DNA from 2 places in the Stenotrophomonas capsici genome. Region 1 is predicted to be linked to the other one. Evidence: riboswitches for the same ligand, from Rfam matches in the RefSeq annotation. Region 1 holds a riboswitch; the other holds the start of a gene.
What was found. Region 1 has a riboswitch for cobalamin ahead of VA603_RS00565 (ribonucleoside-diphosphate reductase subunit alpha). Riboswitches for the same ligand answer to the same signal wherever they lie in the genome.
Positions count from the first base shown of each region.

Region 2: it holds a riboswitch for cobalamin, as region 1 does, so the genes downstream of both, btuB (TonB-dependent vitamin B12 receptor) here and VA603_RS00565 (ribonucleoside-diphosphate reductase subunit alpha) in region 1, are expected to answer to the same signal.

Region 1 covers NZ_JAYFUH010000034.1:3,076-18,353, reverse strand. The annotation lists gene VA603_RS00615 (carboxyl transferase domain-containing protein) at 1-302, opposite strand, end outside; gene VA603_RS00610 (isovaleryl-CoA dehydrogenase) at 505-1,668, opposite strand; gene VA603_RS00605 (TetR/AcrR family transcriptional regulator) at 1,814-2,431, shown strand; gene VA603_RS00600 (c-type cytochrome) at 2,556-3,074, shown strand; gene VA603_RS00595 (ExeM/NucH family extracellular endonuclease) at 3,184-4,914, shown strand; gene VA603_RS00590 (EamA family transporter) at 5,098-5,958, opposite strand; gene VA603_RS00585 (alpha/beta hydrolase) at 6,022-6,693, shown strand; gene zapE (cell division protein ZapE) at 6,698-7,792, shown strand; gene VA603_RS00575 (vWA domain-containing protein) at 7,911-9,407, shown strand; gene VA603_RS00570 (DUF2884 family protein) at 9,480-10,277, opposite strand; cobalamin riboswitch at 10,543-10,763, shown strand; gene VA603_RS00565 (ribonucleoside-diphosphate reductase subunit alpha) at 11,029-13,338, shown strand; gene VA603_RS00560 (ribonucleotide-diphosphate reductase subunit beta) at 13,565-14,584, shown strand; gene VA603_RS00555 (acyl-CoA thioesterase) at 14,915-15,278, shown strand, end outside.
Region 2 covers NZ_JAYFUH010000128.1:8,298-23,575, reverse strand. The annotation lists gene fabB (beta-ketoacyl-ACP synthase I) at 1-1,130, opposite strand, end outside; gene fabA (3-hydroxyacyl-[acyl-carrier-protein] dehydratase FabA) at 1,130-1,645, opposite strand; gene dinB (DNA polymerase IV) at 1,857-2,945, shown strand; gene gph (phosphoglycolate phosphatase) at 3,125-3,775, shown strand; gene VA603_RS09760 (TonB-dependent siderophore receptor) at 4,023-6,266, shown strand; gene VA603_RS09755 (alpha/beta hydrolase) at 6,278-7,270, shown strand; gene VA603_RS09750 (YncE family protein) at 7,404-8,810, shown strand; gene VA603_RS09745 (heme/hemin ABC transporter substrate-binding protein) at 8,940-9,983, shown strand; gene VA603_RS09740 (FecCD family ABC transporter permease) at 9,980-11,023, shown strand; gene VA603_RS09735 (heme ABC transporter ATP-binding protein) at 11,020-11,790, shown strand; gene btuB (TonB-dependent vitamin B12 receptor) at 11,901-13,760, opposite strand; cobalamin riboswitch at 13,879-14,115, opposite strand; gene cobT (nicotinate-nucleotide--dimethylbenzimidazole phosphoribosyltransferase) at 14,254-15,278, shown strand, end outside.

The sequences.
Region 1 (15,278 bases):
ACCCCGGACACGCGGCCGATGCCGGTGACCATGCCGGCGCCAGGCACCGGGTCGTCGTACATGCCATGCGCGGCCAGCGGCGCGACTTCCAGGAACGGGCTGCCGGGGTCGAGCAGCGCATCGATGCGTTCGCGCACCAGCAGCTTGCCGCGCGCGGTGTGCTTGGCCCGCGCCGCGTCGCTGCCGCCACGCGCGGTGGCTTCCAGCGTGGCGCGCAGATCGTCAACCTGCGCCTGCATGGCAGCACGGTTGGCTTCGAAGCTGTCGCTGCCGGGTTGCAGTTGAGTGGTGAGGATGGTCATGGCGGCGGAATCCTGGAGGTTCTGGAACATGCCTGTGCTCGCGAAGGCCGGAGCAGGGCTGTTGCATCCCTTCTCCCTTTCAAGGGAGAAGGTGCCCCGAAGGGGCGGATGAGGGGTGCTCTTCGGACGTTGAGTCCGCGTGCTCGGAGTTTCCCCTCACCCCAACCCCTCTCCTGTGAACGTGAGAGGGGCTCAAGCGGCATCATGCGGTCTTCTGGAACAACTCACGCCCGATCAGCATGCGGCGGATCTCCGACGTGCCGGCGCCGATCTCGTACAACTTGGCATCACGCCACAAACGGCCGGCCGGGTACTCGTTGATGTAGCCATTGCCGCCGAGGATCTGGATCGCCTCGCCAGCGGCCCAGGTTGCCTTCTCGGCCGAGTACAGGATCGCGCCGGCGGCGTCCTGGCGCGTGGTGCGGCCCTGGTCGCAGGCCTTGGCCACCGCATAGACGTATGCCCGGCAAGCATTGAAGCCGACGTACATGTCGGCCAGCTTGGCCTGGATCAGCTGGAACGTACCGATGGCTTCACCAAATTGCTTGCGCTCGTGCACGTATGGCAGCACTACGTCCAGCGCCGCGGCCATCAGGCCCAGGGGGCCACCGGACAGCACCACGCGCTCGTAGTCCAGCCCGGACATCAGCACCTTCACGCCGCCGCCCACCTCACCCAGCACGTTCTCCACCGGCACTTCGCAGTCCTGGAACACCAGCTCGCAGGTGTTGGACGAACGCATGCCCAGCTTGTCCAGCTTCTGCGCGGTGGAGAAGCCCTTCATGCCCTTCTCGATGATGAAGGCGGTGATGCCACGTGAACCGGCATCCGGGTCGGTCTTGGCATAGACCACCAGCACGTCCGCATCCGGGCCGTTGGTGATCCACATCTTGTTGCCGTTGAGCACGTAGTGGTCGCCGCGCTTGTCGGCGCGCAGCTTCATCGACACCACGTCCGAGCCGGCACCCGGCTCGCTCATCGCCAGTGCGCCGACGTGTTCGCCGCTGCACAGCCTGGGCAGGTATTTCTGCTTCTGTGCCTGGCTGGCGTTCTTGCGCAGCTGGTTGAGGCACAGGTTGGAATGCGCGCCGTAGGACAGGCCGATGCCGCCGGAGGCGCGCGAGATTTCCTCCATCGCCACCACATGCGCCAGGTAGCCCATGCCGGTGCCGCCGTACTCCTCTTCCACGGTCATGCCGAGCAGGCCCTGCTCGCCAAGCTGGCGCCAGAGCGGGTTGGGGAAGTGATTGGTGGCGTCGGCTTCCGCGGCCAACGGGGCGATGTGCGCGGCGGCGAACTGGGCCACGCTTTCGCGCAGCATGTCGATCTCTTCGCCGAGATCGAAGGACAGGGTGGGGACGTGCATGGGGCGGCTCCAGTACAACCAGGCGAGGGGGCGCTCCGGGGTGGGGGTGACGGCTGCGGCCGTCCGCACGGGCGTTTGCGCGCAGCCTAGCCGGTCTTCGTGAAAAAGTGAATACAAATTCAAAAATTGAACTTAGAATCACTCCATGGCCTACAAACGCTCGGAACTGATGGAAAAGCGCCTCGCCGGCAACCGCGAGGCGATCCTGGCGGCCGCCCGGCGACTGGTCGCGGCCGGCGGCTACCGCAATGCACCGGTCACTGCCGTGGCGGCCGAGGCCGGAGTCTCCACCGGGTTGATCTACCGCCACTTCCCGTCCAAGGCGGAGCTGTTCGTCGAGGTGCTGACCGCGGCGGTGGAACATGAGCTGGAGATCCTGTCGGCGATTGCCGGGCAAGCGCGCCCGGCGCCACAACGCCTGCACGCGGCGGTGGCTTCGTTCGTGCGGCGCGCGATGGCCGGGCCATGGCTGGCCTATGCCTTCATCGCCGAGCCGGTGGATCCGGAAGTGGAGGCCGAGCGCATCCGTTGCCGGCGCCTGTTCGGTGACGTGTTCAAGCGAATCCTTGCCGACGGCGTGCATGCCGGCGAGTTGCCGCCGCAGGACCTGGACGTGAGCGCGGCCTGCATCGTCGGTGCCTTCACCGAGGCACTGGTCGGGCCCGTTGCCCCCAGCCGCGATGGCCTGCGCGATGGCGAACATCTGGTCGATGCGATCGGTGCGCTATGCCTGCGTGCAGCCGGTGCCGCAGCGCCGCGTTGAGGCCGGCGGGATGGTGCGTTGCCGCATTCATTGAGGCCGCCAACCCGTTGCAGGCGCGGCCCAACGCTGGTCTATACTCGCCGGCAGCCATAGTCCTTCGACTACTCGCCTGGGGTATTGAGACGTGCGGAATTACGACCTCGAGTTTCTCAAGCGCTTTTCCATCGTCATCGTCATTCTGGCCGTCATCACGGTTGGCCTGATCATCTTCGCTTACTTCCTGCAGCACTCCATCCCCGCCGAAGTCTCGCCCACCGTGGCCAAGCGCGTTGAACAGCGCATCGCGCCGATCGGTGCGGTGTATGCGGGTGCGACCGGTGCCTCGGCCCAGGCCGCGGCTGCAGCGGCCGCCGCCGCGGCGGCTTCGGCCAGCGGTGCCTATGGCGGCACCCTCGACGGCAAGACGATCTTCGACAACCTGTGCACCGCCTGCCATACCACCGGCGTGGGCAAGGCGCCGACGCTGGACCACGCGCACTGGGACAGCCGTCTGGCGCAGGGCAAGGACACCCTCTACAAGCACGCCATCGAGGGCTACACCGGCCCGGACGGCGGCATCATGCCGCCGAAGGGCGGCAATGCCGGGCTCAGCGAGGAGCAGATCCACGCCGCCGTGGACTGGATGCTCGACAACCTGAAGTAAGCCGCCAGATTCGGTGGCTTGCGGTCACATCGGCTGCTGCACAATATCCGGCGCCGCCCTCGACGGGCGGCGCTTTTTGTTTGCCCGCCGCCGCCAACCGGAGTTGCCCATGCGCCGTACCCCCACCCTTCTCGCCCTGGCACTGGCTTTGGCCTGCGCCGGTCCCGCGCTGGCCGCCCCGCCGGCGGTGTTGCCGATCGGCAAGGTCCAGGGCAACGGCGCGCGCAGCGCCCATGAAGGCAAGACCGTCACCATCGAGGCGGCCGTGAGCGCTGACCTGCGCGAAGGCCTGGGTGGCATCTTTGTGCAGGACGCCGGCGATGGCGATGCGGGGACTTCCGACGGTTTGTTCGTGCAGCTGCCCAAGGACCAGGCGGTGCAGCCCGGGCAGTGGCTGCGTATCACCGGTACCGTGCAGGAGCTGCCGGCCGGCAAGAGCGACAACCGCCTGACCACCCTGCAGGCCGACAAGGTCACCGCCATCGCCGCACGCCCGGCCCCGGCGGTGACCGTGCTGCAGGACGTGCCGGCCAACTGGGAAGCCCTGGAAGGCATGCAGGTCCGCATCGCCGTGCCGCTGACCCTGGCCGGCCAGGATGGCCTGTCGCGTTACGGTGAGCTGACCGCGGCCTTCGGTGGCCGCCTGTGGCAGCCCAGCGAAGTGGCCGCCGCTGGCAGCCCGGAGCAGGCGGCGGTGATCGCCGACAACGCCCGCCGTCGCATCCGCCTGGACGATGGCAGCAGCCAGCGTGATCCGCGCAGCGTGCCGTACCTGGCCGAAGGCACGCTGCTGCGCACCGGCGCGCAGCTCACCGACGTGCAGGGCATCGTCGACCAGCGTTTTGATGGTGACATCCGCCTGCAGCTGACCGCACCGCTGACCGTCGCCGAGGCGCAGCGTCCGCAGCAGCCGCCGACGGTGGCCGGCGGCCTGCGCATCGCGGCGTTCAACCTGGAGAACTACTTCAACGGTGACGGCAAGGGCGGCGGCTATCCGACCCTGCGTGGCGCCAGGACCGCCGAGCAGCAGGCGGCCCAGCAGGCCAAGCTGGTGACCACCATTCGCAGTCTCAACGCCGACGTGGCGGCGCTGATGGAACTGGAGAACGACGGCTACGGCCCCGGTTCGGCGATCGACCAGCTGGTGCGTGCGATCAACGAAGGGCAGGGCAGGGACGGCGACTGGGCGTTCGTCGATGCCGGCCACGGGCCGGGCGACAACCCGATCCGCGTTGGCATCATCTACCGTCGCTCGAAGGTGAGCCCGGTCGGCAGGCCGGCGGTGCTGGAGCGCGAGCCGTTCGGCGAGCGCAGCCGCGTGCCGATGGCGCAGGCGTTCCGCATGGGCCGCAAGGGCACGCCGTTCGTGGTGGTAGCCAACCACTTCAAGTCCAAGGGCTGCTCGGAAGCCAGCGGTGCCGATGCCGACCGCAATGATGGGCAGGGCTGCTGGAACGCCACCCGCGTGGAATCGGCGCGCCTGCTCAATGCCTGGCTGCAGGAAGACCCGACCGGCAGTGGCAGCAAGGACGCCGTGCTGCTGGGCGACTTCAATGCCTATGCGATGGAAGACCCGATCCGCCAGCTCGCCGCCGACGGCTGGCAGGACGCCTTCAAGCTGGCCGGCGTGCAGCAGCCTTACAGCTATGTCTACAACGGCCTGACCGGTCGGCTGGACCACGCGCTGCTGAGCCCGGGCATGGCGGCGCGCCTGAAGGGGGCGGCGGAGTGGCATACCAACGCCGATGAAGCCGACGAGGCCGGTTACCAGGGCCGCAACGTCCCGGGCCCATGGCGCAGTTCGGACCATGATCCGCTGCTGCTGGGCTTCGAGCCGTAAGTTCCCGTACGCGAAGACCGCCCTCCCTTGAGGCAAAGGCAGGAAAAGGCTTCGCCCCCTCCCTTGAGGCAAAGGGAGGAAAAGGCTTTGCCCCCTCCCTTGCGCCGAAGGCGCAGGGGAGGGCCGGGGAGGGTTGCCGTTGCCGTTGCGATTGCGGTTGAAGCCTCACCGCGGAAAGAGGCACTACAGCGTCCCGCGCGCGATCAAGCCAATCGCCGCCACCGCCAGCAGCAGGCCCACGCGGTTGAGCACGCTGGTCTTCTCGCCGAACACCCACACGCCCACCAGTGCGCCCAGGCACACCACGCCGATGTTCATCCCGGCGAAGATCGTCGCCGGGCTGTGCGGCAATGCCTGGTGCGCACGCACGTAGAACAGGATGTTGCCGAAGTTGATCGCACCCAGCAGCAGGCCATAGGCCAGATTGCGGGCATCCAATCGCGAGGCGCCGGTGAAGTGGCGTTGCAGCTGCCAGGCCAGCATCAGCACGAAGGCGATGCCAAAGCTCACCAGCAGCGCCGAGGTCGACGGGGTGCCGGCGGCGGCGACCTGCTTGAGCAGGATGTCCACCAGCGCGAAGCCGGCCCACACGCCCAGCAGCCAGCCCCAGCTCGAACCGGTCGGCGTCGTCGCATCGCCGTTGCGTGCGCTCACCCCGACGATGGCCAGTAGCCCCAGCGCCAACCCGGCCAGCTTCCAGCCGTTGGCCTGTTCGCCGAACCACACGAACGCCGCGGTCAATGACAGCAGCAGCGACAGCCGCTGCGCCACGTCGCTGCGCACGATGCCGGCCTGCCGCACCGCCCGCGCCAGCACCAGGAAAATGCCGGGCAGCGCCACCGCCAGACCCAGCAGGGCCAGCCATGGCGTGTGCCCGCCCTGCAGCGATTGCAGGGAAGGCTTGAGCACCAGCAGCGACAACACGCTGGCGGCCAGGTAGTTCCAGGTCACGGCCTGGGCGATGTCGATGCCGCGGCGTGGCGCCAGTTTCAGCAACACCGACACCAGCACGCTGCAGGCCACGCTCAGGAACAGGAAATGCATTGTTTCGGCTACCGTGAAGACCACGGCGGTGATGCCGCCGGTCGGGGCCGGTATTATGGCTGCATGCAAACGCCCCCATTCCCCCACGAATCGGCGACGCTGACCCTGGAAGGCCCGGCCGGGCCGCTGGAGGTTGCCGTCGACCTGCCCGATGGCGACGCCGCGCCGCGGCCGGTCATCGCCGTCATCTGCCACCCGCTCTCGATCGAAGGCGGCAGCATGCACAACAAGGTGGTCACCATGGTCTCGCGCGCGCTGCGCGACCTGGGCATCACCACCGTGCGTTTCAACTTCCGCAGCGTCGGTGCATCGGCCGGCGTCTACGACAATGGCGAAGGCGAAGGCGATGACCTGCGCGCGGTGGCGCACTGGGTGCGCAGCCAGCGGCCGGACGCCACGCTGTGGCTGGCCGGTTTCAGTTTTGGCGCCTACGTGTCGTTGCGTGCGGCCGGTGCGCTGCAGCCGCAGGCCCTGATCTCGATCGCCCCGCCGGTGGGCCGCAGGACCTGGGATTTCAGTCAGGTGCAGCCGCCGTCGAACTGGCTGGTGGTGCAGGGCGAGGCCGACGAAGTGGTCGACGCGCAGGCGGTCTACCAGTGGCTGGCGTCGCTGGACAACCCGCCGCAGCTGGTGCGCATGCCCGACACCTCGCATTTCTTCCATCGCAAGCTGATCGACCTGCGTGGCGCGATCCAGCATGAAGTGCGGCGCTGGCTGCCCGACAGCAGCAGCTGACCGCATGGACGCACTGACCCCCTCACAACGCTACGCCGCCGGCGTGGCCCGTGGCGACTGGCGCGATGACCCGGCCCAGCATGCGGCGCTGGCCGAGCTGGACCGCATCCATGAGGCGCTGGTGGATTCTGCGCAGGACGGCTGGCTGGACCGCCTGTCCGCCTTCTGGAAGAAGCCCGAGCCGGTCAAGGGCCTGTATTTCTGGGGTGGCGTGGGCCGCGGCAAGACCTTCCTGGTCGACCTGTTCTACGACGGCCTGCCGATCGAGCAGAAGTACCGCACCCACTTCCACCGCTTCATGCGTGGCATCCACGAGCGCCTGCGCGAGCACCAGGGCCAGAGCGACCCGCTGGCCAAGATCGCCCAGGAGTGGCGCAACAACCTGCGCGTGCTGGTGCTGGACGAGTTCTTCGTCACCGACATCGGCGATGCGATGTTGCTGGCGCGCCTGCTGGAGCGCCTGTTCGCCGAGGGCGTGACGCTGGTGACCACCTCCAATACCGCGGTGGAGAACCTGTACCTCAACGGCCTGCAGCGCGAGGGCTTCCTGCCGGCGATCGCGCTGCTGCAGAAGTACTGCGTGGAGCTGTACGCCGAAGGCACCGAGGACTACCGCATGCGTGCGCTGACCCGCTCGCCGGTGTACCGCGCGCCGCTGGAGGATGACAGCGATGCATGGCTGCTGGGCCGCTGGAAGGAACTGAGCGGCAGCGACGACCCGCGCAGCGGCAACATCGCCATCGAAGGCCGCAAGATCCCGGTGCGAGGGCGCGGCAAGAGCATCGTCTGGTTCGACTTCCCGGCGTTGTGCGAGGGGCCGCGTGGCCCGTCGGACTACATCGAGATCGCGCGCGAGTTCAACACCGTGCTGCTCGGCGGCATCCCGCATTTCGACCGGATGAACGAAGACGCGGCGCGCCGTTTCGTCAACCTGATCGACGAGTTGTACGACCGCCAGGTCAACCTGGTCTGCACCGCGCAGGATCCGCCGCCGCTGTTGTATTCGGGCACCCGCCTGGCCGGCGCCTTCGAGCGCACTGCCAGCCGCCTGATCGAGATGCAGAGCGCCGAGTACCTCGGTACCCCGCACCGTCATTGAGGGCACCGCCGGGAGTGCCGGGCCACGCTCGGCGCTACGGCGCACCACCGCTTAACCCCGTTCCGTATCCCCGGCCGTTCCTGTATCCGCACGCCACACCGGCACAGGAGCCAACGCCATGAAGCACACCCTCGCATCGAAGCGGTCCCCGGCCCGTACCGCGGCCTTGGCCGCGGCCGTCACCCTGCTGGCCGGCTTGCCGGTGCTGGCCACCGTGCGCACCGCCGGGCCACCGTCGTCCGTGGTGGAAGGCGACCTGCAGGCACCGGGCGTGCAGCGCGTGCGCGAAACACGCGCCAACTTCCAGCCACCGGCAGGCAGCACCTGCAGCGACACCCCGGTACTGAGCGAAGTGCCTGACCCCGATCGTGGCCAGGTCCAGCACACCCGCCGCAGCCGCCACGCCATCGCCGAGAGCGAAGCGGCGATGGTGTCCGAGGCGGTCATGCCGCCGTCGCCCCCGGCACCGCCGGCGCCCGTGCCGCGCCCGGCCCCGGCGGCCGATGCGGCTTACCGGACCTCGGCAAAGGCGATGGCGCCGGCCGGTCGCGCCAGTGAGGTCGCGGTGCGCCAGCAGTCGCAGGTGCCGGTGACGGCCGGCGTGGTCGACGACAACGCCGACTTCGGGGCGTTCCAGCAGTTCCTGCAGCGTCATGGCGAGTCCGCGCAGCTGGGCCGCGACATCCGCGTGCGCCAGCGCCTGCAGGTGGTGGATACCCGGGGCCGCCCGGTGCCGGATGCGGAGGTGTCGGTCGTTGCCGGCAATGGCGCGCGGATGTGGGCGCGTACCGATGCCGGTGGCCAGGTGTGGGTGCACCCCAATGCCTTCGATGACCGCGATACGCCGCGCTACCAGGTGCAGGTGCGCCGTGGCGGCCGGAGCGTGGAGGCGACCCTGCAGCGTGGGCAGAAGAACGCGCTGCAGGTGGTGATGCCCGACGCCGCGCCGCCGGCCCGTGCGCGGCTGGACCTGGTGTTCATGGTCGATGCCACCGGTTCGATGGGCGATGAGATCGACAAGCTGCGCGGCTCGCTGCAGGGCATCGTGCGCGACATCAGCCGGTTGCCGTCCAACCCGGACATCTGCCTGGGGCTGGTGACCTACCGCGACCGCGGTGATGAGTACTTCGTGCGCGGCTGGGACCTGACCGGCAATGTCGGCGCGTTCCAGCAGGTGCTCGACGGCGTGCAGGCCAATGGCGGCGGCGACTATCCCGAGGCCATGAACGAGGCCTTCAACCATGCGGTGCAGTCGTTGAGCTGGCGCGGCCCGTCGACCACCCGCGTGCTGGTGTCCTTGGCCGATGCGCCGCCGCACATGGACTACGCGCCCCCGCGCTATGACCAGACCGCGTTGGCGGCGCTGGGCAAGGGCATCAAGGTGTTCAGCGTGGCCGCGTCCGGCCAGGACACCACCGGCGAGATCGTGCAACGCCAGATCGCGCAGTACACCGGCGGGCGTTTCATCTTCCTGACCTACAAGGACGCCGCCGACCCGGCCAGCGGTGCCGGCACCCAGACCACGCACGACGTGAGCAACTATTCGGTCGACACGCTGGACCAACTGGTGGTGCGCCTGGTCCGCGAGGAGCTGGCGCGGTTGCCCAAGGGCTGATCCGGAGGCGTCGCTGCGCTGCGACGGGCGCGGCTTCGGCTGCCAAGCCAATGGCAGGCACCTCGGTCGCGCTTACGGCAGCGGGATGCTGTTGCCGGCTTCCCGCTCGTGCACGGCGGCGGTGGCATCGCCGGTGACGCGCATCATCTGCAGCGGCTGGCCGTTGTAGCGGAATTCCAGCGCCGATTGCAGTCGGTCCAGCGCCAGTACCTGGTTGCAGAGCGACTGCGCATGCCGTTCCAGCACCTGCGTGCGCGCTTCCAGGCGTTGTTCCATTTCGGCATCGAGCTTGTCGGCGCGCTTGTCCAGGCGGTCCGAGCCGCCGGTGAACACCGTCCACAACACGCTGCGCGCCATCGAGCCGGCCAGCGATTCGGCGGCGGCTTCCACGCGTTGCTCGAAGCCCTCGTCGAAGGCGTCCTGTTCCCAGCGCCCGCGGCCGATGGTATGCGCCACGAAGTCCTCGGCCTCGCGCCGCAGCTTGCGTACCTTGCGCGAGTTGGCGTCGCCGGTCAGCGTCTCGTACACCGCGTCCAGCGCATCGAAGGTGATGCCCACCGACTCGGTGGCGATCCCGGTGACCGCTGGCATCAACTGGCGCACGCCGTTTTCCAGCGCCCGCAGGCGCTGGGCATCGGCCGCCGAGACCGGCTGCATCCGGCCATCGATGCTCAGCTCGCCGTCGTGGAAGACGATCTCGCGCAGCGCCTGCGTGTCGCGTCGCAGCCAGATGCCGCCGCCATCGACCAGCACGTCGTAGTCGGTTTCCACGCCACATTGGTCGGCCGAGAGAGAGGGGGCGTTCACCGTGGCGGCGTGGCCCGCGACGGGGAGCAGGAGCAGCAGCGTGGCGAGGGCAGCGGTGCGCATGGCGATGTCGTCCTTGGGATGGCGTCAGCTTCGCGACTTGGCGGCAGGTTGGCCCCGGTCGAAAGTCACGCCTGACGGCGGGACGTGATTTTCACACCATCAGAACAACTGATTTCCGCACAAAAAAATCCGTCAAACCCCTTGACTGCGCAGTCGATTCAGACAGTTCGGATCGTGATTATCCGGACAGTTGCGGCGCAGCCCTTGTGCCACAAGGCTTGGCGAATTTTCACAACATTTCGTGTTGACCCTGTCATACACCCCCACTATCTTGTGGGTCGTCGGTTCCGGCGGGTTTGCTCCCCGCTGGATTCAAAGGGAAGCCGGTGACGCCTTCAGGCCAGTCCGGCACTGCCCCGCAGCGGTAATTGGGAACGACCCCGCCACACAGCACTGAGGCAGCGGCCTTGGGAAGCGGCGGAGTAGGAGAAGGCCCCCGCCTTCATGCCCATGAGTCCGAAGACCTGCCGACAGCCGCGCGAAGCACACCGCGCGGTGCCGGCTGCGGTGTCTTCGAGGGGAAGACGGCTGGTGACGTGGTGCTGCTGACGCCGACCTCCGGGTCGATGCCGTCGCGGCCGCTGCGACGCCGCCCTTCCATGCTCACGACCCGCACCGGCCCCGGTTCCTGCGAGGGCAGGCACCCCGTGCACAACGCCATGAAGGACACACCGTCGTGACCACTTCCGCTACCGAAGTCGCCCCGGCCGAGGCCGGCTTTGAACTGACCCCGCCGCCCACCGCCACCGCCATGAGCGTGACCAAGCGCAATGGCAACACCGAGCCGGTGGACCTGAACAAGATCGTCCGCGCGATCCAGCGCTGCTGCGAGGGGCTGCATTCGGTCGACCCGATGCGCGTGGCCACCCGCACCATCTCCGGCCTGTACAACGGCGCCACCACCCAGGAACTGGACGAGCTGTCCATCCGCACCGCCGCGTTGCTGATCGGCGAGGAGCCGGAGTACGGCCGCCTGGCCGCGCGCCTGCTGGCCAACTTCATCGCCAAGGAAGTGTCCGGCCAGGAAATCCACGCGTTCTCGCAGTCGGTGGGGCGCGGCCACGAAGTGGGCCTGATCAACGACCGCCTGCTGAACTTCGTGCAGATCAACGCGCGCAAGCTCAACGATGCGATCAACCCCGAGTACGACCTGAACTTCGATTACTTCGGCCTGCGCACGCTGTACGACCGCTACCTGCTGCGCCACCCGCATTCGCGCAAGGTCATCGAGACCCCGCAGCAGTTCTTCCTGCGCATCTCCAGCGCGCTGAGCGAGGACGTGCCCGAGGCACTGGCGCTGTACCAGCGCCTGGGCAGCCTGGACTACCTGCCGTCCAGCCCGACCCTGTTCAACGCCGGCACCAGCCACGAGCAGCTGTCCTCGTGCTTCCTGCTGGACTCGCCGCAGGATTCGCTCGAGTCCATCTACGCCAAGTACGGCGACATCGCCCAGCTGTCCAAGTTCAGCGGCGGCATCGGCGTGAGCTACACCCGCGTGCGTGCGCGCGGCTCGCTGATCCGGTCCACCAACGGCCACTCCAACGGCATCGTGCCGTGGCTGAAGACGCTGGACTCCTCGGTCGCGGCGGTCAACCAGGGGGGCAAGCGCAAGGGCGCGGCCTGCGTGTACCTGGAAACCTGGCACGCCGACATCGAGGACTTCCTGGAGCTGCGTGACAACGCCGGCGACGAATCGCGCCGCACCCACAACCTCAACCTGGCCAACTGGGTGCCGGACCTGTTCATGCAGCGCGTGGAGGCCGACCAGGAATGGTCGCTGTTCGACCCGCGCGTGGTGCCGGAATTCACCGACCTGTACGGCCCGGCCTTCGAGCAGGCCTACCTGCAGGCCGAGGCGCAGGGCAAGGCCGTGCGCACCATCAACGCCCGCAAGCTGTATGGCCGGATGATGCGCACCCTGGCCGAGACCGGCAACGGCTGGATGACCTTCAAGGACAAGTGCAACCTGGCCAGCAACCAGACCCTGCGCCCGGGCAACGTCATCCACCTGTCCAACCTGTGCACCGAGATCCTGGAGGTCTGCTCCAACGACGAGACCGCGGTGTGCAACCTGGGCTCGATCAACCTGGGCAACCACTTCGACGAGCACGGTGACTTCGATTTCGAGAAGCTGGCCGAGACCGTGCGCCTGGCCGTGCGCCAGCTCGACCGTGTGATCGACCTGAACTTCTACCCGATCGAGACCGCCCGCCGCGGCAACCTGCGCTGGCGCCCGGTCGGCCTGGGCTGCATGGGCCTGCAGGACGTGTTCTTCCGCAAGCGCCTGGCCTTTGATTCGGAGCCGGCCCGCGCGCTGTCCAGGAAGATCGCCGAGACCATCTACTTTCACGCGCTGGAAACCTCGTGCGAGCTGGCCACCGAGCGTGGCAGGCACCCCTCGTTCAACGACACCCGCGCCGCCCACGGCGAGCTGCAGTTCGACGCCTGGAACGTGGTGCCGGAAGACACCGCGCGCTGGGACGACCTGCGCGCGCGCATCAAGCAGCACGGCCTGCGCAACTCGCTGATCATCGCCATCGCCCCGACCGCCACCATCGCTTCCATCGCCGGTTGCTACGAGTGCGTCGAGCCGCAGGTGTCCAACCTGTTCAAGCGCGAGACGCTGTCCGGCGACTTCCTGCAGATCAACCGCTACCTGGTCGGCGAGCTGAAGCAGCTGGGCCTGTGGACCGACGAAATGCGCGATGCGATCAAGCTCGCCGATGGCTCGATCCGCAACCTGCAGCAGATCCCGGAAACGCTGCGCGAGGTGTACCGCACCGCGTGGGAGCTGCCGATGCGCTCGCTGATCGACATGGCCGCCGACCGCGGCGCGTTCATCGACCAGTCCGCCTCGCTCAACCTGTTCATGGAAAGCCCGAACATCGGCGCGATGTCGTCCATGTACATGTACGCGTGGAAGAAGGGCATCAAGACCACCTACTACCTGCGTTCGCGCCCGGCGACCAAGATCGCCAAGACCACGGTCAGCGCCTACACGCCGGTGGAAGCCGTCGCCTGCTCGCTGGAAAACCCGGAAGCCTGCGAAGCCTGCCAGTAAGCACCGCTCAAGCCCCTCTCCCGCTTGCGGGGTGAGAGGGGCCATTTTGCGAACCACCGGTTCGCGGCCCATCGAACGCCCTTGCACCCGTGCAGGGGCCGGGGCGCGAAGCGGGGGTTGGGGTGAGGGCACTGCTGAGCAAGCAGCCCTGAACCTCGAAGAGCCAACCCTCATCCGGCGCCATGCGCCAGCTTCTCCCTGCGGAGAAGCGCAAACGAGAGTCCCCATGTCCAAGAAACCCAACCAGATGCTGCTCGACCCCGGCTTCGAGCTGACCCTGCGCCCGATGCGTTACCCGGACTTCTACGAGATGTACCGCAACGCCATCAAGAACAGCTGGACGGTGGAGGAGATCAATTTCCAGATCGACATCACCGACCTGCACCACAAGATGACGCCGGCCGACCGCCACCTGATCCACCGCCTGGTCGCGTTTTTCGCCACCGGTGACTCGATCGTCTCCAACAACCTGGTGCTGAACCTGTACCAGCACCTCAATGCGCCGGAAGCGCGCATGTACCTGTCGCGCCAGTTGTACGAGGAAGCGCTGCACGTGCAGTTCTACCTGACCCTGCTGGACAACTACCTGCCGGACCCGGAAGAGAGGTTCAAGGCGTTCGCCGCGGTGGAGAACATCGATTCGATCAAGAAGAAGGCCGACTTCTGCTTCAAGTGGATCGACTCCATCCAGGGCCTGAAGCGGATCGAGACGCGCGAGGAGCGCCGCCAGTTCCTGCTCAACCAGATCTGCTTCGCCGCGTGCATCGAGGGCCTGTTCTTCTTCGCCGCGTTCGCCTACGTGTACTACTTCCGTTCGCGTGGCCTGCTGCCGGGCCTGGCCTCGGGCACCAACTGGGTGTTCCGCGACGAGAGCTGCCACATGGAGTTCGCCTTCGAGTGCGTGCGCACCATCCGTGCCGAGGAGCCGGACCTGTTCGACGCCAGGATGGAACAGCAGGTCTACGAAATGCTGGAGGAAGCCATCGAGTGCGAAGTGCAGTTCGCCGAGGACGTGCTGTCCGGCGGCGTGGCCGGCATCTCCACCCGCGACATGCGCCAGTACCTGCAGCACTGCGCCGACCAGCACTTCGCCAAGCTGGGCATGGCCAAGAAGTACAACGTGCGCAACCCGCTGCCGTTCATGGAGCTGCAGGACGTGCAGGAGCTGACCAACTTCTTCGAGCGCCGCGTCTCGGCCTACCAGGTCGGCGTGCAGGGCGAGGTGTCCTTCGACGAAGCGTTCTGATCGTCGCGCATCGGCTATACCCGACACCCCGGTGCGAACGCCCGGGGTGTTCCTGTTTTCGGATTGCAGTCGGGGACGAAGCCAGGATCGCCGCGTAGGAGCGGCCTTGGCCGCGAAGCCGATGTGGCTCGCCATCATCATGCCTCCTGTCCACGCATGGTCCTGTCACGCGTGTGTCACGGCGTTTCATTGCCGGATCCCGGGGGACGGGGCGTCGTTGGCGTTTCTCGCTTCGCGCCCGAGGGGGCTCCTGCGCGGCGTGATCGGCGTACACCAGCCGCACAGCCTGTGCGGCGTATCATCCCGGCATTCCCCCATTGCCGACGTCCCATGACTCCGATCCCGCAGACCGATCCGCCCGTTGAAGTACGCATGGCCGAGATCGTTTTCCCGAACCACACCAACCACATGGGCACGCTGTTCGGTGGCCAGGCGCTGGCATGGATGGACAAGGCGGCCTTCCTCGCTGCCGCCCGCTATTCGCGCCGCACCGTGGTCACCGCGCGCTCGGACCAGGTCGACTTCAAGCTGCCGATCCGCATCGGCCAGATGGTGGAAACGATCGGCCGCGTGGTGCGCGTGGGCCGCAGCTCGATGCACGTGGAAGTGGAGCTGGTGACCGAGGACCTGCTCACCGGTGCCCGCGAGCTGTGCACCAAGGGTACCTTCGTGATGATCGCGCTCGACGCCGAGG
Region 2 (15,278 bases), on a different contig from region 1:
TCCTGCGTCTGGCGCAGGATCGGGAAGCCTTCGGCACGTTCGTCCAGCGTTTCGATGTTGGCCGAGCCGGCCATGAACCCGTCGCGCATCATCAGCAGGCAGAAGATCGCCTCGTGCACGCTGGCCGCACCCAGCGAGTGGCCGGACAGCGCCTTGGTCGAGGACAGCGGCGGCACCGCCTCGCCGAACACCGCGCGCACCGCGCCCAGCTCGGTCACATCGCCCAGCGGCGTGGAGGTGCCGTGGGTGTTGAGGTAGTCGATCGGGCGATCCACGGTGGCCATGGCCATCTGCATGCAGCGCACCGCGCCTTCGCCGGACGGGGCGACCATGTCGGCGCCGTCGGAAGTCACGCCGTAACCGACGAGCTCGGCGTAGATCTTCGCGCCGCGCGCGATCGCGTGGTCGTAGTCCTCCAGCACCAGCATGCCGCCGCCGCCGGCGATGACGAAGCCATCGCGGTTGGCGTCATACGGGCGCGAGGCCACCGACGGGGTGTCGTTGAAGCTGGTGGACAGCGCGCCCATGGCGTCGAACATCACGCTCATCGACCAGTGCAGGTCCTCGCCGCCGCCGGCGAACATGATGTCCTGCGCGCCGTGGCGGATGAGGTCGGCCGCCGCGCCGATGCAGTGCGCCGAGGTGGCGCAGGCGGCCGACAGCGAGTAGCTCAGGCCCTTGATGCTGAAGGCGGTGGCCAGGTTGGCTGACACGGTCGAGCACATCGTGCGCGGCACCATGTACGGGCCCACCTTGCGCACGCCGCGGTTGCGCAGCAGGTCGGCCGCTTCCACCTGCCATTCGCTGGAGCCGCCGCCGGAGCCGGCGATCACGCCGGTGCGCACGTTGCTGACCTGGCTTTCGTCCAGGCCGGCATCGGCGATGGCATCGCGCATGGCGATGTAGCTATAGGCGGCCGCATCGCTCATGAAGCGCTTGAGCTTGCGGTCCACCTGCGCCTCGATGTCCAGCTCGACCTTGCCGGCCACCTGGCTGCGCAGGCCGGCTTCGGCGTGGTCGGGCATGGCGACGATGCCGGGACGGCCTTCGCGCAGGGCGCTGGAAACGATATCCAGATCGTTGCCAAGGCAGGACGTGATGCCCATGCCGGTAATGACGACGCGACGCATCAGAAGCTCTCGGTAGAAGTGAACAGGCCCACGCGCAGGTCCTTGGCGGAGTAGATCTCACGGCCATCGACCAGCATGCGGGCATCGGTCTGCGCCATCACCAGCTTGCGGTTGATCACGCGCGCGACATCGATTTCGTACTGCACCAGCTTGGCGCTGGGCAGCACCTGGCCGGTGAACTTGACCTCGCCGCAGCCCAGGGCGCGGCCACGGCCTTCGGCGCCCAGCCAGGTCAGGAAGAAGCCGGTCAGCTGCCACATGGCATCCAGGCCCAGGCAGCCGGGCATCACCGGGTCGCCGATGAAGTGGCAGCCGAAGAACCACAGGTCCGGTTTGATGTCGAGCTCGGCCCGGATCAGCCCCTTGCCGTAGGCGCCGCCGTCCTCGCGGATGTCGGTGATGCGGTCGAACATCAGCATCGGGTCGTTGGGCAGGCGGCCCTTGTTGGGGCCGAAGAGTTCACCGCGCGCGCTGGCCAGCAACTGGTCGCGGGAGAACGTGTGCAGACGGGTCATCCGGGGGGTGTCCAAAGCCAGGAACGAGGCGCCGAGCATGCGTCAGCACCTGCGTTCAATCAAATGTTTTAACTGGACGGTTGCGTATGTTCGGCGCAGTTAGCAGCCGTTAGAAGGCTGTTACGGAACGTTTTGAATTGCACAATTGTGAGGACAAGTGTGCATTTAGCGACAACAGCTATCATGTTGGCGACCGTTTCGGACTGTTGTCGTGGCCCAGCTTCGCAAGATCATCCATGTCGACATGGACGCCTTCTATGCGTCCGTGGAGCAGCGCGATGACCCCGGTTTGCGCGGGAAGCCGGTGGTAGTGGCCTGGCGGGGCGCCCGTTCAGTCGTCTGCGCGGCGTCCTACGAGGCGCGCACCTTCGGGGTGCGCTCGGCGATGCCGGCGCTGCGTGCCGAGCGGCTGTGCCCGGACGCGATCTTCGTGCCGCCGGATTTCGTCCGCTACAAGGCGGTGTCCCGGCAGATCCGCGAGATCTTCCTGCAGCACACGCCGTTGGTGGAGCCGCTGTCGCTGGACGAGGCCTACCTGGACGTGACCGACTCGCCGACCTGCGACGGCATCGCCACCGAGATCGCCCGCACCATCCGCGCGCAGATCCGCGAAGCCACTCAGCTCACCGCCTCGGCCGGCATCGCGCCGAACAAGTTCCTGGCCAAGATCGCCTCGGACTGGCGCAAACCGGATGGACAGTTCGTGGTGCCGCCCTCGAAGGTGGAACAGTTCCTGACGCCGCTGCCGGTCAACCGCGTGCCCGGGGTGGGCAAGGTGATGGAAGGCAAGCTGTCGGCGCTGGGCATCGCCACCGTCGGCGACCTGCGCACGATCCCGCTGGAGCAGCTGCAGGCCCTGTTCGGTACGTTCGGCGGCAGCCTGTACCGGCGCGCGCGTGGCATCGACGAGCGGCCGGTGGAGCCGGACCAGCCGGTGCAGTCGATCTCCTCGGAGGACACCTTCAGCGAGGACCTGCCGCTGGGCCAGTTCGACGAGGTTATCACGCAACTGGCCGAGAAGACCTGGCGCGCGACGGGGCGCACCGAGCGGGTGGGGCACACCGTGGTGCTCAAGCTCAAGACCGCGCAGTTCCGCATCCTCACCCGCAGCTTCACCCCGGAAGCGCCGCCCTCGTCGGTGGAGGAGCTGCGCGACATCGCATTGGCGTTGTGTCAGCGCGTGCAGCTGCCGGCGGACACCTTGTACCGGTTGGTGGGCGTGGGCCTGTCCGGCTTCCGTGACCGCGAGGACGTGGTGGTGCAGGGCGATCTGTTTCGGAATGTAGGGAGCGAAGATTGAAATGAGCGGCGGGTTGATGCCGCAGCGTTGGGCGCTCTCTGCGACACAGCTTCTCCCGCCTGCGGGAGAAGGAAGGGTGTTCAGATTCTTTGCTTCGAGCCCCTCTCCCGCGTGCGGAAGAAGGGGGAGTTTTCAGGCGTTTCGCTACAATCTTCTGCTTTCGCAAACGGAGTAATGCATTGGCAACGTCGGCAGTGGTTTTCGATCTGGATGGCACGCTCGTGGACAGTGCCAGCGATATCGCCGAAGCGGTGAACCGCACGCTGGAAGATCTCTCGCTGCCACGTGTGAGCGAGGCCACGGTGCGCAGCTGGATTGGCGAAGGCGTGCGCAAGTTGGTCACCACTGCGCTCAATGACGCTGGCAGCGAGCGGACGCTGGATGAAGTAATGCCGACCTTCATGCGCCATTACCGCGATTGCCTGCTGCGCAGCCCGCAGTTGTACGACGGCGTGGTCGAGACGCTGCAGGCACTGCGCCAGCGTGGCCTGCCGATGGCCATCTGCACCAACAAGCCGGCCGCGCTGGTGCCGCCGTTGCTCGAGCATCTGGATATCGCCGGCTTCTTCGCGCACATCATCGGGGGCGACTCGTTGCCGCAGCGCAAGCCCGCAGCCGAACCCCTGCTGCACACCGCGACTTTGCTCGGGCAGCCGGTGCAGGCCTGCCTGATGGTGGGCGATTCGGCCACCGACCTGGGCGCGGCCGACAACGCCGGCATGCCGATCGTGCTGGTGCGCTACGGCTATCCGCGCGATCTGGACCTGGATGCCACCGATGCGGTGGCGGTGATCGATGCGCTGCCGGAGTTGCTGGGCCACCTCGCATGACCGGCCGGTAGTGCCGGGCCACGCTCGGCAGGCGCTTTCCCGGTACAGCCCGGCGCCAATGGCTGCGCTCCACCCCGCGCGCGGCGCTTTGTCGCATCCGAAAGTTAGTAATAATCATTATCATTTGGTGTAGACTGCTCGTCATTCAGCAGCGCGCCTGGTGTGTGATCCCGGTGGCTGCATCGTGATCCACCGTTCCTCAAGCCGTCGCCAGAGGTTCGCAACCCCACTGTCGAGAGGCTTTGCCATGTCCCGTCGTTCCTCGTCGCGGTTGTCCGCGCGTGCCCTGTTGTCCCGTCGTCGCCCGCTGGCCGTCGCGCTGGCCCTGTCCGCCCTGGTCGCCGGCCCGGCCGCCGCCGAGGGCGTTGCCGCCGCGACCGACATCGACACCGTGCATGTCACCGCCGAACAGATCGCACGCCAGGCGCTGGGCACCTCGGTGATCACCTCGGTGGACCTGGAGCGCCTGCCGCCGGCCAACGACCTGTCCGAAGTGATCCGCCGCATGCCGGGCATCAACCTCACCGGCAATACCGCTTCTGGTGCCTACGGCAACTTCCGCCAGATCGACATCCGCGGCATGGGCCCGGAGAACACGCTGATCCTGATCGACGGCCGCCCGGTGAGCTCGCGTGATTCGGTGCGCATGGGGCGCAGCGGCGAACGCAACAGCCGCGGCGACAGCAACTGGGTGCCGGCCGAAGCGGTGGAGCGCATCGAAGTGCTGCGTGGCCCCGCCGCCGCGCGCTATGGGTCCGGCGCTTCCGGTGGCGTGGTCAACATCATCACCAAGAAACCGACCGGTGACCTGACCGGTTCGCTCACCCTGTACGGCAGCCAGGCCGAGCACAGCGCCGAGGGGGACAGCGAGCGCGTTGGCTTCCAGTTGTCCGGCCCGCTCAGCGAGCGCCTGTCCTTCCGGCTGTTCGGCAACATCAACAAGACCGACCCGGATGCACTGGAACTCAACCAGGACTTCGCCACCGGCGTGACCCCGCCGGCCGGCCGCGAGGGCGTGCGCAACCGCGACATCAGCGGCCTGCTGCGCTACGACATCAACGACGACCACGTGGTCGAACTGGATGCCAGCGTCAGCCGCCAGGGCAACATCTATTCCGGTGAACGCGGCGTCAGCGGCGACGGCTTCCAGCGCCTGAACGACCTGTTCGGCGCGGAGACCAACATCATGCTGCGCCGTTCGTTCGGCCTGACCCATCGCGGTCGCTACGACTGGGGCACCTCGCGCATCACCGCCGCCTACGAGGACACCGACAACACCCGCCTCAACGAAGGCCTGGCCGGCGGACCGGAAGGCTCGATCAACGAGAACGCCAGCTTCTCCACCTCCGAGCTGACCTCCGCGCGGGTGGACGGCGAGATCAACGTGCCGCTGGGCTGGGGTGGCATCGACCAGGTCGCGACGGTCGGCTTCGAATACCGCGACCTGAAGCTGGATGACCCGTACTCGGTGACGCAGAGCTCCAGCAGCGGCGGTGGCATCCCGGGATACAGCGGCGCGCGCACCGGCAAGACCGACCAGCAGTTCGCCGCGGTGTTCATCGAGGACAACCTGTACGTCGGTGACCGCTGGACGGTGACCCCCGGCGTGCGCTTCGACCATCACTCGCAGTTCGGCAACAACCTCAGCCCCAGCCTCAACGTGCAGTTCAAGCTGGCCCAGGACTGGGCGATCAAGGGCGGCATCGCGCGTGCGTTCAAGGCACCGAACCTGTACCAGGCCAACCCGGACTACCTGTACTACACGCGTGGCAACGGTTGCCCGGTGCTGAGCCCGAACATGGGCTCGGGCTGCTACGTGATGGGCAACGCCGACCTGGATCCGGAAACCAGCATCAACAAGGAGATCGGCATCGAGTGGGCGCCGGACAACGGCTGGCACGCCTCGGTCACCTATTTCCACAACGATTACAAGGACAAGATCGTCGCCGGCCAGGACCGCATCGGCGTGACCAACGACACCAAGGGCCAGGTGTTCCAGTGGACCAATGCGCCCGAGGCGATCATCCGCGGCGTGGAGGGCAACCTGAAGGTACCGCTGGTCGGCGGCGGCGACGTGCTGTCGTGGAACACCAACGTCACCTGGATGATCGAGAACGTCGACAAGACCACCGACCAGCCGCTGTCGATCATCCCCGAGTACACCATCAACACGTTCCTGGATTGGCAGGTGAACACGCAGCTATCGTTCATGCTGACCGGCACCTTCTACGGCAAGCAGGAGTCGGCCACGCAGTCCAGCACCACCGGTGCGGTGCTGCCGCCGGACACGCGTGGTGCCTATGACCTGTGGAGCCTGGGCGGCCAGTACCGGATCACCCCGAAGGTGCGCGTGGGTGGCGGCGTGAACAACCTGTTCGACAAGCGCCTGTTCCGCGAAGGCACTACCAGCACCAGCGCCACCGGTGCGGGCGCGGCCACCTACAACGAGCCCGGCCGCAGCTACTGGGTCAACCTGACGGTCGGCTTCTGAGGGCGGTGGCGATGCACAGGGGCACGCACGGCGCGCTGCGCCGTGCCATGGTGGTGATGGCCATGGCGATCATTGCAACCACGACGCTGTTGGCAGCACCGCCGTTGGCGGCACAGCAGCGCAATCCCGCGCAGGTGATCGGCGAGACGGTGGCCGACCGCAGCTCCGCGCACTACCGCTTCGAGCGGTTCGTGGTGAGCAGTGCCGACGGCAGCCGTCGCTGGCGGGTGAACCTGGGGATCCCGACCGGCAAGGCGCCTGCCGCGGGTTTCCCGGCGATCTGGATGCTGGACGGCAATGCGGCGTTGATCGAGTTCGATGACAGCGTGCTGGAAGAACTGGCGCGGACCACGCCGAGCCTGCTGGTGTTCGTCGGCTACGACAACCCGTTGCGCATCGACTCGCCGGCACGCACCCGTGACTACACGCCGTTCGCCGATGAAGGCGAGGATGGCACCGTCTCCGGCGGGGGCGCCAATGCCTTCCTGGACGTCCTGGAACGCCAGGTCCGGCCGGAAGTGGCGCGCCGGGCCGCGCTGGACGCCAGCCAGCAGACGCTGTGGGGGCATTCCCTCGGTGGCCTGTTCGTGCTGCACGCGCTGTACACCCGCGCCGGGGCGTTCCAGACCTATGCCGCGGCCAGTCCATCGTTGTGGTGGACGCAGGGCGCGATGCTCGGCGCACCGGAACGGCAGTTCATCGCCAACAATGCCGGCCATCACGCACGCCTGCTGCTGATGCTCGGCGGCGGCGAGCGCACGCCGGACTTCAGCAACCGCGACATGGGCAACCCGCGGGTGCAGGCCCACCTCAAGCGCATCTCCGGCGCGCCCTCCGGGGCCGCCACCGCGCTGGGCACGCGACTGCAGCAGGTGCCGGGACTGGACACCGAGTACATCGAGTTCGACGGGCTCAGCCACGGGCCGATGTTCCGCGCCTCGTTGATGCGCACCCTGCACCGGGTGGCCGGCATCGGCGACCGCAGCGGCGAGCCGCGTCCCTGAGCCGCAACCGCGGCCGACCTTCGCACACGGCGGCCGATGCGCCGCCCGCCAGACAACCCAGGCCGCGTCATGGCCCAGGCAATCACCCCACCCGCACGCCAAGGGCGTGCATCGATCGATGAGGTAATGCGCCATGGCAGTCATCCCTTCCCGTTTCCCGCGCCCGGCCGTGCTCGGCCTGGCCCTGCTGCTTGCGACCGGCGCCGCCGGCGCACAGGTATTCGGCCAGCCCGACGTCGACTTCAAGGGCAGCGTCCGCGCGACCGCGCCGGTGGTGCTGCCGGGCAGTGAAACCGGCATCGAGGGCAGCGGCTTCACGTCGGGGCAGAAGGTCACCCTGCAACGCGGTGACAGCGTGCTCAACGCACAGCCCTACGTGGCCGATGGTGAAGGCCGGTTCCGGGGAACGTTGCACATCCCGGCCGATGCGGCCGTCGGCGCGCAACCCATCGTGGTGCGCGCCAGCAGCCCGGACGCGGCGTCGATCTTCGCGCTGAAGGTTTCGCGGGAGGTGCCACTGTCCGGCCAGGAGCGCATCCAGGCCGCCAGCAACCGGTTGGTGCAGGGCCTGTACCAGGTGGCCTACAGCCCCGCGAGCAAGGCCGCGTTCGTGACCAGCGCGGTGGGCCGCCCACCGGTGAAGCAGTCCGAACTGCTCAAGGTCGACCCGGAAACCCTGCAGGTCCTGGCCCGCGTCTCGCCGCAGGCGGCACCGGCACCGGCCGCGCAACCGGGCCAACCCGCGCGCGAAGGCGGGCTGTTCGCCGTGTACGGGGTCGGCGTGGATGACACCCATGGCAACGTGTGGGTGACCAACACCCGCCAGGACACGGTCGCGGTGTACCGCCAGTCGGACCTGGCGCTGGTCAAGCAGTTCCCGGTGGGGGCGGTGTCGCATTCGCGTGACGTGGTCATCGACCCGCAGCGCAATCGTGCCTATGTCTCGGCGACCGGCGAGGATTTCATCAGCGTGTTCGACACGCGCACGCTGCAGCAGCTGGACAACATCACCCTGGCTTCGGGCAAGCGCGGCGAGAGCTTCACCCCGACCAGCCTGGACATCGATCCGGCCACCGGCAAGGTGTACACCGCCAGCCTCGGCTCGGCCGAGGCGGCGATCATCGACGGAGCCGCGGGCAAGGTGGAGAAGGTGATCGCGCTGGGCAACGCGCGCAGCGCGATCGGCGTGGCCTGGAACCCGCTGGCCAAGCGTCTGCTGGTGGTCGCGCAGGGCAGCGACAACCTGCTGGTGGTCGAGCCGGAAAGCGGCAAGGTCGAGCACGATGTCTACGTCGGTGCCGGTGCGTTGAACGTGTCCTACAGCCCGGCCACGCGCCTGGCGTATGTCAGCAACCGCGGTGCCGGCACGGTGACGGTGGTGGACGAGGCTGGCAACATCGTCGCCAACCTCGATGGTGGCACCTACCCGAACCACGTCAGCAAGGGCCCGGGCACGGCGATGTTCGCGATCAACAAGTCGCGTGGCGAGGACGATGCCAACGGTGATCGCATCACCCGCTTCATCCCGACCCGGGAGTAACCGCCACGCCGGCACGCGACGTCGTGCGGGCATGCGGGAGGTGCCGGTGACGGCATCTCCCGCCCTGCCATGAAAGGGCTTGCCGTGGCACGGACCGCGCGCGCAAGCGCCACCAACGAGGAACCCCTGATGAAGAACCCCACCATCCTGCCAACGGGATTGGGCCTGCTGCTGGCGGTGCTGGTAGTGGGTTGCAACCGTGCCCCATCGCCTACGCCGGCATCGCCCACGCCCTCGGCAACCGCTGGCGGCGGCGCCGATACCGCTGGCCTGCCGCAGGGCTGGAAGCGCGTGGCCGGCCAGGATGTCCCGCAAGCCACGGCGGCCGCGCCGCGACTGCCGGCGCGGGTACGTTCCGACGACGGTGCCGAGGTGGAGGTTCGCGACGTCGGCCGCATCGTGGCCGGCGGCGACGACGTGATCGCCGTGCTCGAAGCGCTGGGCCTGGCGGACAACCTTTACGCCGCGCCCGAGCGCTCGGCCACCGCGGCCGGCAAGGCCGCCGAGAAGCATTTCCTGTTCAACCGCACCACCGGCGTGGAAGGCGTGCTCAGCCTGGACGGCAGCCTGTTCCTGGGCAACAGCCTGCGCCGCCATGGCGTGCTGGCCGAGCGCCTGCGTGCCACCGGGCATGCAGCGGTGGTGATCGATGACCTGCAGCCGCCGCCGGACAAGGTGCGCAAGGTGGCCGAGGCGGTCGGGCTGCCCGTGCAGGGGCAGGCACTCGCCATGCAGGTGCAGGCGCAGATGGACCAGGCCGCGGCCATGGCTGCGCACAACCCACGGCGTCCGCGCGTGATCGCGCTGTCGGCCAGCGGTGCGGGAGGGTTGCCGACCGTCGCCGGCGCCGACAGCGCGGCCAACCAGCTCATCACGCTGGCCGGTGGCATCAACATCGGCGAGGAAGCCGGGGTAGCCAATTACTCGCAGCTCAGCAACGAGGGCGTGGTGGCGGCAGCACCGGAGGTGATCCTGGTGACCGACAACGACCTGCGCCTGTTCGGCGGTGAAGCCGGGTTGTGGAAGGCGTATCCGACCCTGCGGCATACGCCGGCCGGCGCCGCCAACCGCGTCTGGGTGATGCCGGACATCGCGTTGAAGGCCACCAGCGTGGGCTCCGGCGCGGGCGCGCTGGCGCTGGCGCAGGCCCTGGCCGAACTCGCGCGCGGATGATCGCCGGGCAGGTGCGGCGACCGAACGGTGCGCTGTTGCTGGTGTTGTTGGCGGCGGTGCTGCTGGCCGCGGTGCTGCTGTCCTTCGCCGTCGGCCCGCTGAAGCTGCCGCCTGCTGACGTCCTGCAGGCCATCGCCGCCCGGTTCGGGCTGGCCGATCCGCACACGGTCAGTGCCCGCGACATGGGCGTGGTCTGGCAGCTGCGCATCCCGCGCGCGCTGCTGGGAGCGCTGGTGGGCGCGTCGTTGGCGATGGCCGGCGTCGCCCTGCAGGGATTGTTCGGCAACCCGCTGGCCGACCCGGGCATCGTCGGTGTCAGCCAGGGCGCATCGCTGGGTGCGGTGGCCGCCATCGTGCTTGGCGCCGGAACGCTGGGCGCCTGGCTCATTCCCCTCGCAGCCTTTCTCGGTGGCGCTGGTGCCACCACGTTGATCTACCTGTTGGCGCGGCCCGGGCGCGGTGAGGGCACTGCCACATTGCTGTTGGTTGGCATCGCCATCGGTGCGGCCTGCTCGGCGGCGGTTGGCTTCCTGACCTACATCGCCAGCGAGAGCGAACTGCAGTCGCTGGTGTTCTGGCAGATGGGCTCGCTGGCGCACGCGCGCTGGAACGACGTGGCAGCGGTGGCACCGGTGTTCCTGGTCGGCCTGCTGGCGCTGTGGCGCCTGGCGAGGCCGTTGGACATGCTGGCCCTGGGCGAGCGCCAGGCGCGCCATATCGGTCTGGACGTGCCACGCACGCGGCTGCTGCTGGTGGTGTTCAGCGCGCTGCTGGTGGGCGCGGCGGTGGCATTCGCCGGCAGCATTGGCTTCGTCGGGCTGGTGGTGCCGCACCTGGTGCGCATGCTCGCCGGCCCGGGACACCGTTGGTTGCTGCCGCTGTCGGGCGTGACCGGGGCGTTGTTGATCGTGGTGGCCGATACCGCCGCGCGCACGCTGGATCCGCCCTCCGAAATCCCGCTGGGCCTGTTCTCGGCGGCACTGGGTGCACCGTTCTTCCTGTGGCTGGTGCTGCACAGGCGTGGCCGGGGGGCGGCATGAGCACGCCGTTGCTGGAGCTGCGCAACGCCGGGGTGATGCGGGGCAATCGCCGGGTGCTGTCCGGGGTGAGCCTGCGCCTGGAAGCCGGCACGCTTACCGCGCTGGTGGGTCCCAATGGCGCAGGCAAATCAACCTTGCTGGCGTTGCTGGCCGGTGATGCCGTGCCAGACCAGGGCAGCGCGTTGTTGTCCGGGCGTGCACTGGCGGATTGGCCGGTGCGCGAACTGGCGTTGCAGCGTGCGGTGATGGCGCAGGATCACGTGGTGCGGTTCGCCTTCAGCGTGCACGAGGTGGTGGCGATGGGGCGCTTGCCGCATCCGCCTGACCGCGAACAGGACGCACGCATCACCGCGCAGGCCATGGCCGAAGTGGAGGTGGGTGCCTTGGCCGGCCGCGACGTGCAGACGTTGTCCGGTGGCGAGGCCGCGCGCACCTCGCTGGCACGCGCGTTGGCGCAGTGCACGCCGGTGCTGTTGCTGGATGAGCCCACCGCCGCGCTGGATCTGCGCCATCAGGAGCGCACGTTGCGCAGTGCCCGTGAACTGGCCTGGCAGGGGCGCTGCGTGGTGGTGGTGCTGCATGACCTCAATCTGGCCTCGGCCTATGCCGACCGCATCGTGATGCTGTGCGAAGGCCGCATCGCTGCTGATGGCGCACCACGCCTGGTGCTGACCCGCGACATCATCGGGCAGGTGTACGGGCAGGCGGTGCAGGTGATCGAACATCCCACCCGTGGCGTACCGCTGGTGGTGCCTTGCGAGGAATGATCGGCGGGGACTTTGCCGGTAACGCCTCCGCGGAGCACGGCCCTGTTCCATAACACCCAAGAAAATGCCCCGGCGAACCGGGGCATTCTTCATTGCTCGTTACTTGGTAATTATTTGGAGCGGTAACGCAGCGTCAGCTGGTACTCGCGGCCCGGCTGGTTGTACCAGGCAACGGTTTCGTACGCGCGGTCGAACACGTTGGCGGCCTTGGCCTGGACACTCCATGCATCGTTGATGGCGTACTCAGCGCGCACATCCACGGTGCCATAGCCGGCCAGACGCACCGTGTTGGCGGCGTTGTCGAAGCGGTGGCCGCTGCCGGCCGCGGTCACGCCCAGGCGCACCGGGCCGAAGCTCTTGTCCACGTCCAGGCGACCGCTGGTGCGCGCACGACGGGCCAGCAGGTTGTCGTAGGTGGCCGCGCCGGAGGTGTGGTCGCGCGGGTCGGTGAAGCTGGCCTGGGCGTTGATGTCGAAACCGGCCAGCGACAGGTAGCCGGTCAGCTCGGCGCCACGGATGCGGGCCTCGGCGACGTTGACGATGTTGAAGCTGCTGTCGTAGCCGATCAGCTGGTCCACGCGGGTTTCGTACGCGTTCAAGGTCCAGTTCCAGTTGTCGGCGTACTGCGCGATGCCGATGTTCAGGCTCTTGGACTCTTCCGGCTTCAGGTCCGGGTTGCTGAAGCCCGGGTAGTACAGGTCATTGAAGGTCGGTGCCTTGAAGCCGGTGCCGGCGCTGGCGGTCAGGCGGAAGCCGTTGCCGAAGGCGAAGCCGTAACCCAGGCTGCCGGTGGTGTGGTTGCCGAACTGCTCGTTGTCGTCATTGCGCACGCTGGCCTGCAGCGAGTGCGCGCCGAACTGGCCCTGGTACTCGACGAACACGCCGAGGTTGTCGCGGTCCCCGATGTCGTAGGCGGTGGAGCTGGTGACCTTGTCGTTCTGCCAATCGGCACCGGCGGTCAGCTGCTGGCCTTCGGCGAACTGGAAGTCGCCCTGCACGCTGGCGGTGTCGCGACGGGTGTCGAAATTACTGGCGAAGGTGCGGCTGCCGTTGGCGGCGAAGTAGTTGTCGGCCTGGTCGCGGTTGCGGCCGACCTGTGCGGTCAGCTGGAACGCATCGGACGCGGCCCATGCCAGCTTGCCGCCGTAGACCTGCTGGCGGTTGTCGGCCTCGTTGCCGCCGAAGATGCTGCCGTCGTATTCGTTGAAGCTGTCGGCGTTGAGCACGTGGCCTTCCAGGCTCAGCGTGTCGGTCAGCGCATAGCCGCCGCGCACGTTGATCGAGGTGTTGCGGTAGCCGTCGCGGTCCGGTTCATCGGCGAAGCAGCCAGCGCCCCAGCCAGCGGCGGTGCCGCGGCAGGCATTGATGCCATCGGTCTTCTGGTAGCCGCCCTGGGCCGAGATCCAGCCGCGCTCGCCACGGTTGCTGAAGCCGGCGCTGGCCTGGCGCAGGTTGTTGCTGCCGGCGGTGATGGACAGGTTCTGCTGCAGGCCCTGGCCGGCGGTGCGGGTGAAGATCTGGATCACGCCGCCGATGGCCTCGGAGCCGTACAGGCTCGAACGCGGGCCGCGCACGATTTCAACGCGCTCGATCTGGTCCACCGGCAGGTCCTGCAGTGCGGCCATGCCGCTGGTGGCCGAGCCCACGCGCACGCCATCCACCAATACCAGCACCTGGTTGGAGTTGGTGCCACGCAGGAACAGCGAGGTGATCTTGCCGGTGCCGCCCTGGTTGGCGAAGTCCAGGCCGGCGCGTCCGCGCAGCAGCTCCAGCACCGAGTTGGCCTGGCTGCGGTCGATCTGGTCGCGGTCGATCAGTTGCACCGGGACCACGCTGGCCTCGACGGCAACCGGGGTACGGGTGGCGGTGACGGTGACGTCGTCCAGGTCGGTGGTCCTGGACTGCGCGGCGGCAACGGCCGGCAGCGCCATCAGTACGGCGAGGGAGAGGGTGTGGTAATGCAGTTTCATGCTTGCTCCTGGGCCTGCGCGCTCCCGCGCAGACAAACGGGTGGGGCTGCCAGGAGAGGGAAGGGACGGAAGCAGGCGCGCACGCGGCGCCGCAGCCGCCGCCATGCCCTCCGCATCGCAACCAGTCGGCTTTCGGGCCGGTCTCCGGACTCGCAGGCGAAGCAGCATGGCTGCTTCCGGTCAGGCGCCTTCCCGTGCCTTGCACAGTGGCGGTGTTGCCTGGCCTTGTCCTGCTTACCGTTGCGGGGGCAGCGCCGGAATGGCGACAGGCTGGAGATCCAGCCGTGCGCGGCACCGGCTTCCCGTTTCAACCCGCCGGCCAAGCCGGTGGGTCACCCGAAAGTGCGCGCATTCTATGCCATTGGCCCTGACGGTGCCCGTGAATGCACATCACGCCCTGCTGCGCGGTGTCCTGAGGTTCCCGGGCGTGGCGGTCCGCAATCCCGTGGCGGCGGCTAAAATGCCCGATTGCCTTGGCAGTATCGGAACACTCGTGACAGAAACATGGTTCGGGCAGGCCTGCGGGCTGCCTTCGCAGGAGCACCGGCAGCAGGCCATCGTCCGCCAGCGGCAGCTGACCAAGCCGGAAGGTGCGCTGGGCCGGCTGGAAGCCTTGGCCATCGAACTGGCGGCGCTGCAGGGCACGCTGCAGCCACAGGCCCGGCGGGTACCGGTGCTGGTGTTCGCCGGCGACCACGGCGTGGCCGCGCAGGGCGTCTCGGCCTATCCGGCCGAAGTCACCGTGCAGATGCTGCACAACTTCGCCGCCGGCGGTGCCGCCATCGCGGTGCTCGCGCGTGAGCTGGGCCTGCCGTTGCACGTGTGGGACGTGGGCAGCCGCGCCACGCAGCCGATCGCCGGCGTGGTCAGCGACAAGCCCCGGCCGGGCACGGACGACTTCAGCGTCGGGGCGGCGATGTCCGCGGCGGATCTGCACGCGGTGTTCGACGCCGGCCGCCGTGCGGTGGATGCGGCCTGTACCGACGGTGCCGACCTGCTGGTGTTCGGCGAGATGGGCATCGGCAACACCACCGCCGCCAGTGCGCTGGCCGCCGCGCTGGGGCCGCTGCCGCTGGAAGACCTGGTCGGTGCCGGCACCGGGCTGGACGCGGTGCGCATGGTGCAGAAGAAGAACATCATCGCCCGCGCGCTGGCCCTGCACGGCGAGGCGATCAACGCCGCGGCATCGCCCGGGATGGAAGCCCTGCAGCGCGTGGGTGGGCTGGAGATCGCCGCGATCAGCGCGGCGATGATCCGCGCCGCGCAGCGCAGGGTGCCGGTATTGGTGGATGGCTTCATCGTTTCGGCGGCGGCGTTGGCCGCGGTACGCATCAATCCGGGCGTGCGCCCGTGGCTGCTGTTCTCGCACCAGTCGGCCGAGCGCGGCCATCTGCACCTGCTGGACGCGCTGCAGGCACAGCCGCTGCTGTCGCTGGACCTGCGGCTGGGCGAGGGCTCCGGTGCGGCGCTTGCGTTGCCGCTGGTGCGCATGGCGTGCGCGCTGCACAACGGCATGGC